DNA from 3 places in the Massilia sp. P2_C2 genome. Region 1 is predicted to be linked to each of the others. Evidence: predicted binding sites of a transcription regulator. Region 1 holds the regulator's gene; each other region holds the start of a gene.

Region 1 (3,262 bases):
CGTGTCCTCCGCCAACTCCGCCGCCGAGCTCGCCGAAGCGGACGCCTTGTTCGCCAAGAAAGCGTATCCGGAAGCCCTGCAGAAATACACGAAGCTGGCGAATGCCGGCAACGTGATGGCCCAGCAGCACCTGGGCGAGATGTATTTCTATGGCGAGGCTGGCGCCGTCGACATGGACAAAGCCGCGCAGTGGTTCCAGAAGGCGGCCGCGAAGGGTAATGCCGTCGCCATCGCGTCGCTCGACCTGATCAGGCAGCGCGAAGCGCGCCGCGCCGACCTCGATTACTGGATTGCGAAATACGACGGCTCCGACCTGCGCACGAACGAATACCGTTGCCCGGCGCCGCGTTTCCCGAGCATGTCCAAGGTCAACGAGGAAATCGACCTGTACAGCGGCAAGATGAAGGATTGGGAGGCTTGCCACAACCGCTGGGTGAAATACCTGAATTCGTCCTTGCCGCTAACCAAGCGTATCCCGGAAGACATTTCCAAGCTGCTTACGAAGGACGAGTCGGACAAGGCGACCGCGCACCTGAAGGAAGTGGGCGATCGCCTGGCGGAAGACACGAAGGTCGCGGGCAAGATGGTCATCGCCGATTTCGATGCGTGGCGCGCGGGCACCGAGGCCTACGTCAAGGAACACAACGAGATGGTCAAGAACGCGCCGCCGCGGGATCCGGACGACAGTAAGTGATGTGTTGGCCTCCTGTTGAGGCCAGTGTGGCGGACGGGCGAGCAGCTAGCGCGGGCACGTGGCGTTCATGGGCCGGCCGTCGTTGGGTCTCGCCAGACGCGGGGTTCAGGTAGCGCGCGATCGCAGCCGCATCGCGGGTGGCCGCCGCCAGGTAGCCCGGACGATTTTCGGAAGACACCTGGGACGACAAAGCCTTGCTGTATCATTCGGCTCCYGAAAACGAAGTCTGCATATGCTCATCATCACCATCAAACAGGGCAAGGAAAAAAGCCTGCTGTCCGGCGATCCCTGGATTTACCTCTCAGTCGTCGACAAGGTCGAGGGGCGGCCCCAGGAGCGCAGCAAGGCCGGGTCCACGGCGGTCGTGCAGTCGTCGTCGCGCCAGTTTTTGGCACGCGCCGCGTATAACGCCAGGTCGCAGATCGCGGCCCGCGTCTGGACCTTGCGCGAGGACGAGCCGGTCGACCATGCCATGATCAAGCGTCGCGTGCAGGCTGCGGTCGCGCGGCGGGCCGTTGCCGTGCGCGGCGCCGATCCACAAGCCCTGACCCTGGTGATCGATGGCGAAAAAGACGGCCTGCCGGGGCTCCTGGTGCACAGCTATGGCGGGACCGCCGGTTACCTGGTGTGCCAGTTCAATGCTGCCGGTGTCGACGCGTGGAAGGTGACCATCGTACAGGCGCTGCTGGCGGCGACGGGTTGCCCCAACGTATTCGAACGCAGCGACGAGCTGCTGCGCAAGGGCGAGGCGTTGCCCGTCATTTGGCGTGCCCTGGCCGGCGACGAGCCGCCACAGCGCCTGATGGTGCGCGATGGTAAGCGCCTGCTGCCCACCGATATCYGCACTGGTTTCGTCTATCCGCGCTGAGTGAATTGGTCCAGGATGCAGCACCGGCCACCGGGTGGCGACCGGTCACGGAAAACTCAATGCCAGGACCGCAGCAGCCCGACCGCCAGCCCTTCCAGCGCGAACTCGTCGGTGCTCGGATCGACGGTGATCACGGAGAAATCCGGGTTTTCCGGCAGCAGCTCGATCGTGGAACCGGTCTTGCGATAGCGCTTGACCGTCACTTCGTCGCCGATGCGGGCGACGATGATCTGGCCATTCTTCGCATTGTCGACTTTCTTGACTGCGAGGAAGTCGCCGTCGCAGATGCCGGCGTCGCGCATCGACCAGCCCCTGACCTTCAGCAGGAAGTCCGGCTTGCTCGAAAACATGGCCGGATCGACGGAATAGGTCGCTTCGACATGTTCCTGGGCCAGGATCGGCGAGCCTGCGGCAACGCGGCCGACGAGCGGCAGCGACATCAGGTTCGGCGGGATCTGCGGCACGAAGGCCGGCACGGCCGGGGCCCTGGATTCGGCGGCCTGGCCGACGAGGCGGATACCGCGCGAGGTGCCCGGGGAGATTTCGATCGCCCCTTTGCGGGCCAGGGCCTGCAGATGTTCCTCGGCCGCGTTGGCCGAGCGGAAGCCAAGCTCCTGGGCGATTTCGGCGCGGGTCGGCGGGAAGCCGGTATTGTCGATGGCTTCCTTGATCAGGTTGAGGATCTGTTCTTGCCGTGCGGTGAGCTTAAGCATGTTCGTCTTGGTTGGTACGGGATCAGACTGTATTTTTGTACAGTATTGCGCCGCGCGCAAGGGGATTTCGGAGTTTTTTTGCGCTGCGGTACGCGGCGCACGTCCGCAACCTTTCGCGCTGCGGCAAACCATGGGCCGAAAGGGGCTGGCGTGGCCGGATGCATACGACAAAGATGGCGCACTTGACGTTTTTGCGGTTATAATGTTGGGCTTTCCCTTCCCACACTCGTCTTGACGCCGAGGTGGGCATTTGTTTAAACGTCCTTAAGGAGTGTTTCATGCGTCATTATGAAATCGTGTTTATCGTCCACCCGGACCAGAGCGAGCAGGTCCCGGCGATGATCGAACGCTACAAGACCACGGTCACCTCGCGCGGCGGCAACATCCACCGCGTCGAAGATTGGGGCCGTCGTCAAATGGCTTACCAGATCCAGAAGCTGCCGAAGGCACACTACATCTGCCTGAACATCGAGTGCGACAACGAGACCCTGGTCGAGCTGGAAACCGCATTCAAATTCAATGATGCCGTGCTGCGTCACCTGACCGTGAAGATGAAGAAGGCAGAAACCGCACCGTCGCCGATGATGAAGTCGGTCCAGCGCGAAGACGCAGCCAAGAGCCACCGCGCCGAGCAGGCCGCCGCTCCGGCCGCTGCAGCCTAAATCTCGCGGGAGCACCGGGCCTTAGTTAATACTGCTAAGTGAACGAGCTGTCCCTGGTCGCAAGCATCACGGAACGCGACACCCTGCGCTACACCCCGGCCGGCATCCCCATCGTGGGCGGCATCCTGCAACACGGATCGACGCAGACGGAAGCGAGGGTCGACAGGCAGGTCGAATTCGAGATTTCCGCGGTTGCCGCGGGCGAGATTTCGGGACGATTTGCCAATGCCGAGTTGGGCGCGATGTACCGCTTCACGGGATTTTTGGCCAGGAAAAGCCGTCACAGCAAAAGCCTGGTGTTTCACATCATTGATTTCAGTGCCGC
Region 2 (3,262 bases), on a different contig from region 1:
CTGGTACCGCCAGGCGGCCGACCAGGGCTTCGCCGGCGCCCAGTACCACCTCGGCCAGCTGATCGATGCCGGCCACGGCGTGCCGCAGGATGCGTCACTGGCGCTGGACTGGTACCGCAAGGCCGCAGAACAGGGCCATCTGCGCGCGCAGTTCGACCTCGCGCTGCGCTACGAGAGCGGCAACGGCGTCACGCAGGACGAGCGCGAAGCCGCATACTGGTACCGCAAGGCGGCCGAGCAGGACTACGCGCCCGCGCAGTACGCGCTGGGCCAGCTGTTCGACCGCGACGACACGGGCACCGTGGATCCGCGCCAGGCCACGCTGTGGTACCGCAAGGCGGCCGAGCAGGGCCACGCGCTCGCGCAGTTCGCGCTGGGCCTGCGCCACGACAGCGGCCACGGCGCGGAGCGCGACTACGAGTCCGCGCATTTCTGGTACCTGTGCGCCGCGCGCCAGGGCCATGCGCGCGCCCAGTTCAACCTCGGGGTGATGTATGCGGCGGGGCAGGGCGTGCCGCCCGACCTGGTGGAAGCTTATGCATGGCTGCACCGCGCGGGCGCCGCCGGCGTCCTGCCCGCCGCCGGCTACCTGCACCGCGTGGCGGCGCGCATGGGGCCCGCGCTGCTGGCGCAGGCGAACGGATATATCGGTGCCGCGTGACGTACGTGGCGTGTTGGCGTTCCGCGTGGGCGGAGGGCCGCCCACCCTACCGTACGTGGGCGTAGGGTGGGCATTTGGGGCCGGGGGGGATTGATGCCGGGGGCATCAATCCAATGAAACGTGCCCACGCATGACGTTAGCAGTGTGTTAGCGGGCGTAAGGCCCGCGCGAGAAAAGTCTCGATTGCGACCGAACTCGCCCTCGGCGCGCTCAGGTGCGGGCAGTGGCCCACGTTGTCGATCACGCGCAGCACGCTATGGGCCAGGTGGCGATGCAGCCACGTGCCCACTGCGCGCGGCACGATCAGGTCGTCGCTGCATTGCAGGATCAGCGCGGGGACCGTCGAACGGGCCACGTCGGCGCGGATGTCGGACTGGAAGGTCACGCGCGCGAAATGCCTGGCAATGGAGGGATCGTTGCGGCAGAAGCTGCGCGTCAGTTCCTGTCCCAGTTCCGGCTGGTTGGGCGCGCCCATGATCGCGGGCGCCATCTTGTGCGACCAGTCGGTGAAATTCTGTTCCATCGCCTCCAGCAGCCCGGCGATGTCTTCGCGGTTGAAGCCGCCGATGTAGTCGCCATCATTCACATAGCACGGCGACGGCCCGACGAGCACCTGGGCGACGAAGCGCTCCGGCGCCGCGACCGTTGCCAGCAGCGCGATCGACGCGCCCACCGAATGCCCGACGACGACCGCCGGACCGGCCGCGCACGCATCCAGTACTTCCAGCAGGTCCGTCACGTGGCCTTGCAGGCTGCCATACTTCGCGCGGTCGTAGGCCGACCAGTCCGACTGGCCGCTGCCCACCAGGTCGTACAGCACGATGCGGTAGCGGTCGGCGAACGCCGGGACGATATGGCGCCACATGGTCTGGTCGCAGCCGAAACCATGCACGAATACCATGGTCGTGGACCCGGAGCCGGTCACGTGGACGTTGTTGCGAAACTGAACGGACATGGTGGTTCCCGGGCCGGGGATGAAGGGGGGCCTTGATATTACCATTGTGAAATGAAGGCCGACAGCTTTACAAGGAATGGCCGCAACAGTGCGTTCGCGCACGGCACGCCGGAGCCGATACGCGTTATACTGTAAATCCATACAGTATTTTTTCGCGCGATGGAACTCAAAGACAAGCTCGAGATCCTGGCCGACGCGGCCAAGTACGATGCCTCCTGCGCCAGCAGCGGGGCGCCGAAGCGCGATTCCGTCGACAAGGACGGCCTCGGCGCCACGAACGGCATGGGCATCTGCCACAGCTATACGCCGGACGGGCGCTGCGTGTCGCTGCTCAAGATCCTGCTGACGAATTTTTGCGTCTACGACTGCCAGTACTGCGTGAACCGGCGCACGTCGAACGTGCCGCGCGCCCGTTTTTCCGTCGACGAAGTCGTGCGGCTCACCCGTGACTTTTACCTGCGCAACTACATCGACGGCCTGTTCCTCAGCTCGGGCATCATCCAGTCGAGCGACTACACGATGGAACAGCTGGTCGAGGTGGCGCGCCGCCTGCGCGAAGAGCACCAGTTTCGCGGCTACATCCACCTGAAGACGATTCCGGACGCCGATCCGCGCCTGATCGAGCTGGCGGGCCGCCATGCCGACCGCCTGYCCGTGAACATCGAGCTGCCCACGCAGGACAGCGTGACGAAGCTCGCGCCGGAAAAGAGCGTCCACACGATCAAGCTGGCGATGGGGGCGATCCGCACGAAGCTGGACGAAAAGGACGATCACCCGAAGGCGCCCACGTTCGCGCCGGCCGGGCAGAGCACGCAGATGATCGTCGGCGCCGACGCCAGCGACGACCGGACGATCCTGAATACGGCGCAGACGCTGTACGGCAGCTACAGGCTGAAACGCGTGTACTACGCCGCGTTCAGCCCGATCCCGCAAAGCCCGTCCAGCGTGCCGTCCGCGCCGCCGCCGCTGCTGCGCGAGCACCGGCTGTACCAGGCCGACTTCCTGCTGCGCGGCTACGGTTTTACCGCGCAGGAACTGATGCCCCAGGCCGGCAACCTGGCGCTGGACATCGACCCGAAGCTCGCCTGGGCACTCTCCAACCGCGAGCACTTCCCGCTCGACCTGAACCGCGCGGACGAGGGCATGATCGCGCGCGTGCCGGGCATCGGCCTGCGCACGGCGAAGCGCCTGATCGACCTGCGGCGGCTGCGGCGCATCCGCTGGGAAGACTTGTCGCGCCTGCGCTGCGGGCTGAAAAAACTGGCACCCTTCGTGATCACGGCGGACTACAAACCGGCGCAGGACGCCGCGTCGTCCCACCTGCTGCGGCGTAACCTGGCCGACGCCCCGCAGCAGATGAATTTGTGGCCGGAATTGCAGGCGGCATGATGATCGCGCAGCCTGCCCCGCATACCGATCCGCGTCCGGCGGACGAGTTGGTGCGCGCCGGGCAGCCGCTGCAGGTCGAGACGTTCGCCGAATGGCGCGAGGCGGCGCGCGAGTTGCTCATCCATGGCATTCCACCGGAACGGGTGACGTGGGGCGCGCCGCACATGGGCGACCTGCTGGGCGCTAGCGACCTGTTCACGGGTGCGCCGCCTTCTACCGAGGCATCCGATAATTCTTCCATATCACCGACTGAACCA
Region 3 (3,262 bases), on a different contig from region 1:
GTGGCGCGCAGTTCCGTGTCCTGGTCGATCGTGAAGTTGTACGGCGCCTCGTCCGACTCCAGCCAGCCCGTCATCACGGCGACCGGCGAACGCTGCACGCGCAGCGATTCCAGCGGCAGTTTATCGACGGCCTTCAGCAGCAGCTTGATGACATCGTCCGCCTTGCTCGGGCTGGCCGCGTCGACGATGAGCCAGCCGTTGACCGGGTCGATCCACGTCCACACATTGCTGCGGATCGAGAATGCGCGCGGCAGCAGTTCGTCGGCCACGCGTTCTTTCAATTCCTTCATCGCCTTCTTGCCCGGCGGGAAGCCCTGCTGCTCTTCCAGCTCGGCGGCCTTGGCTTTGGCGACCTGGTTGATGACCGAGTTCGGCAGCAGTTTCTTTTCTGTGCCCAGCATCATCAGCATCTGCTTGTTGACCACATGCACCAGCTTGCCGTTGCCGCGCGGCGAATCCCAGCCCTGGCGCAGCAATTCGTTGCTGCTGGCGGGCGTAAAAGCCTGCGATTGCAGCGCGTCTTCCATCTGTTCAGGGGTGAACGCCCAGTTGGTGGGCAGGCGGTAGATCTGCAGATTCTTGAACCACATAAAAGGTTGCTCTCAGTTATCTCGGGAATGCAAAGGAACGACATTCTACACGCTGACTAGCAGCAAGATTCACGTCAGTTCCCACGGATTTTCAATGTGTTGCATGTTCGGAACGTTCATCGAACAGGCTCAGCTGCTCGACGGTTTCCGTATCGCTCAGGCGCACGCCGACACCCAGCAGCCGCACGGGACGGCTCGCACGCAACCACCCTGTCTCCATCAGCCGGCGGTATGTTTCCACGTTCGGCGCATAGCCCACGCACTCGACGGTGGTGCGCTGGAAATCGGCGAACTTGATTTTTACAAACAGCTTGTTGATGAATTTTTCAGCATTGTTGCGCTTGATCCGGCCCAGCAGGTGCTCGTACAGGTCGGGCAGCAGCGCAAGGCAGCCGGCCAGGTCGGGCACATCCGGCGTGTACGTCTCTTCCGTGCTGATCGACTTGCGTTCGCGCACGGGATTCACGTCGCGGTAGTCGATGCCGCGGCACAGGTCGTACAGCCGCGCACCGAACGAACCGAAGTGTTGCTGCAGCTTGTCGATATTCCAGTCGCGCAGGTCGCCGCACGTCTGCGCGCCGAGGCTGTGCAATTTGGCGGCCGTCACCTTGCCTACACCGAACAATTTCTTGACCGGCAGTGCGGCGACGAAGGCGTCGACTTCGCCCGGCCGCACGAGAAACAGCCCGTCCGGCTTGTTCCAGTCGCTGGCGATCTTGGCCACGAACTTGTTCGGCGCCACGCCGGCCGACGCCGTGATGCCGACGGTCTCGAAAATGCGGCGGCGGATCTCCTGCGCGATCAATGTCGCGCTGCCCTTGCAGTGCGGCGAGTTCGTCACGTCCAGGTAGGCCTCGTCCAGCGACAGCGGTTCCACGAGGTCCGTGTAATCGCGGTAGATGTCCATGATCTGGCGCGACGCGACCCGGTACTTTTCCATGTTCGGTGGAATCAGGATCAGGTCGGGGCACAGTTTGACGGCCTGCGCCGTGGCCATCGCCGAGTGGATGCCGTAGCGGCGCGCCTCGTAGTTGCAGGTGGCGATCACGCCGCGCTGGTCGGCCCGTCCGCCGACGGCCAGCGGCCGGCCACGCAGGGACGGGTCGTCGCGCATCTCGACGGATGCATAGAAACAATCGCAATCGCAGTGGATGATCTTGCGGACGTGGGCGTTCACGGTGGCGGTCGCCCGCGCCGAGCGACTACTGTAATTGCATACAGTATCGTCGGTTTGTGAATTTAGTGCAAGTGGGAACGCCGCCGCTGGGAACGCCGCCGCAGGACGCGGCGGCGGGAGGAGACTCAGCTTACTTCGTCACGCTGGAATAGCTGCACGACTTGACGTAGCCGCGTGCCGGATCGCCGAACACGGTGTTCGTGCACGCGACCGGGCCCGTGAGGGTCTTGATCACATAGCTCGTGGCGGTGCCGTAGCGCACGTCACGGGTGCCGCTGAACGAGCAGGTGCCGCCTTCGGAGGCGCAGGTCGTCCAGGTCACGGTCGTGGTCGGCGTGGGCGTCGTTGTGGTCGTGGATGCCAGCGCCGCGTTCACGGCTGCCGCGGCATTGACGATGCCGGCGCCGCAGCCCGAGCAGGCGGCCGGGAAGGCGCGCGCCGTCGACTTCAGCCTGGCGGCGACGTCGTCCGGCGTCAGGTTCGGGTTGGCCGACAACATCAGCGCCACGACACCCGCCACGTGCGGCGTCGCCATCGACGTCCCCATGTACCAGGCGTAGTTATCGGCCGCGGGCGTCGTCGTGCCCGAGTTCAGGGTCGACAGGATGCCGGCGCCGTTGTCGCCGCCCGGTGCCGCGATGGTGACGTTGGTGCCGTAGTTCGAGTACGACGCCTTGCCGCCCGAACGGTTCGTCGCGGCAACGGTGATCACGCCCGCGCAGTTGGCCGGGCTGGCATTGATCGCGTTGGTGTTCGAGTTGCCGGCCGCGACGACGACCACGGCGCCGCGCGAACGGGCGCTGTTGATCGCGTTCTGCGTCGTCGTGTCGCAGGCGCCGCTGCCGCCCAGCGACAGGTTCAGCACGCGCGCCTTGTTGGCATTGGCCGGCACGCCGGTCACGGTACCGCCCGACGCCCAGACGATGGCGTCGGCGATGTCCGACGTGTAGCCGCCGCAGCGGCCCAGCACGCGCGCCGGGACGACCTTCGCGTTGTAGGCGATGCCCGCGATGCCGAGACCGTTGTTGGCCTTCGCCGCGATCGTGCCGGACACGTGGGTGCCGTGCCAGCTCGAGCGCTCGTCCGCGGACGGGATGCCCGCGCCGCAGCTGCCGGCCGGCGTCCAGTCGCCCGGGTCGCTGGCATCGGTGTCGCGGCCGCCGCCATCGTTGGCGACCATGGTCGTGGAAATGAAGTCATAGCCCTGCAGGATCTGGCCGGACAGGTCGGCGTGCGGACGGTAGCCCGTGTCGATCACGGCCACGTTGACGCCGGCACCGGTCGACTTGTCCCAGGCGGCGGGCGCGTTGATGCCGCCGGTGGCTTCGTACAGGTCCCACTGCTGGGTATAGCTCGGGTCGGTCGGGGTGGCCAGCGGGACCATGATGCGGTCCGGCTCGGCGTACTCGACGTTGGCATCGCGCGCCTTGACCTCGGCGGCCAGCTGGCGCGCCTCGTCGACCGTCATCGTGCGGTTGAGCTGGAGAACGTGGGC

Evidence for each region. Region 1 encodes LexA, which represses DNA repair genes until DNA is damaged. Its sites were predicted from a motif close to ACTGTATNNNNATACAGT; they were not measured.
Region 2: the regulator LexA is predicted to act here: its motif matches at 1,745-1,762, upstream of AC1DYX_RS09065 (putative DNA modification/repair radical SAM protein).
Region 3: the regulator LexA is predicted to act here: its motif matches at 1,795-1,812, upstream of dinB (DNA polymerase IV).

The regions. Positions count from the first base shown of each region.
Region 1 is NZ_JBFUDR010000038.1:14,546-17,807, reverse strand. It holds gene AC1DYX_RS07040 (tetratricopeptide repeat protein) at 1-694, shown strand, start outside; gene AC1DYX_RS07035 (class I SAM-dependent rRNA methyltransferase) at 927-1,562, shown strand; gene lexA (transcriptional repressor LexA) at 1,619-2,275, opposite strand; gene rpsF (30S ribosomal protein S6) at 2,554-2,937, shown strand; gene priB (primosomal replication protein N) at 2,976-3,262, shown strand, end outside.
Region 2 is NZ_JBFUDR010000053.1:9,929-13,190, reverse strand. It holds gene AC1DYX_RS09075 (tetratricopeptide repeat protein) at 1-661, shown strand, start outside; gene AC1DYX_RS09070 (alpha/beta fold hydrolase) at 798-1,616, opposite strand; gene AC1DYX_RS09065 (putative DNA modification/repair radical SAM protein) at 1,776-3,005, shown strand; gene AC1DYX_RS09060 (UdgX family uracil-DNA binding protein) at 3,002-3,262, shown strand, end outside.
Region 3 is NZ_JBFUDR010000235.1:564-3,825, forward strand. It holds gene AC1DYX_RS22485 (recombination-associated protein RdgC) at 1-590, opposite strand, end outside; gene dinB (DNA polymerase IV) at 682-1,767, opposite strand; gene AC1DYX_RS22495 (S8 family peptidase) at 1,898-3,262, opposite strand, start outside.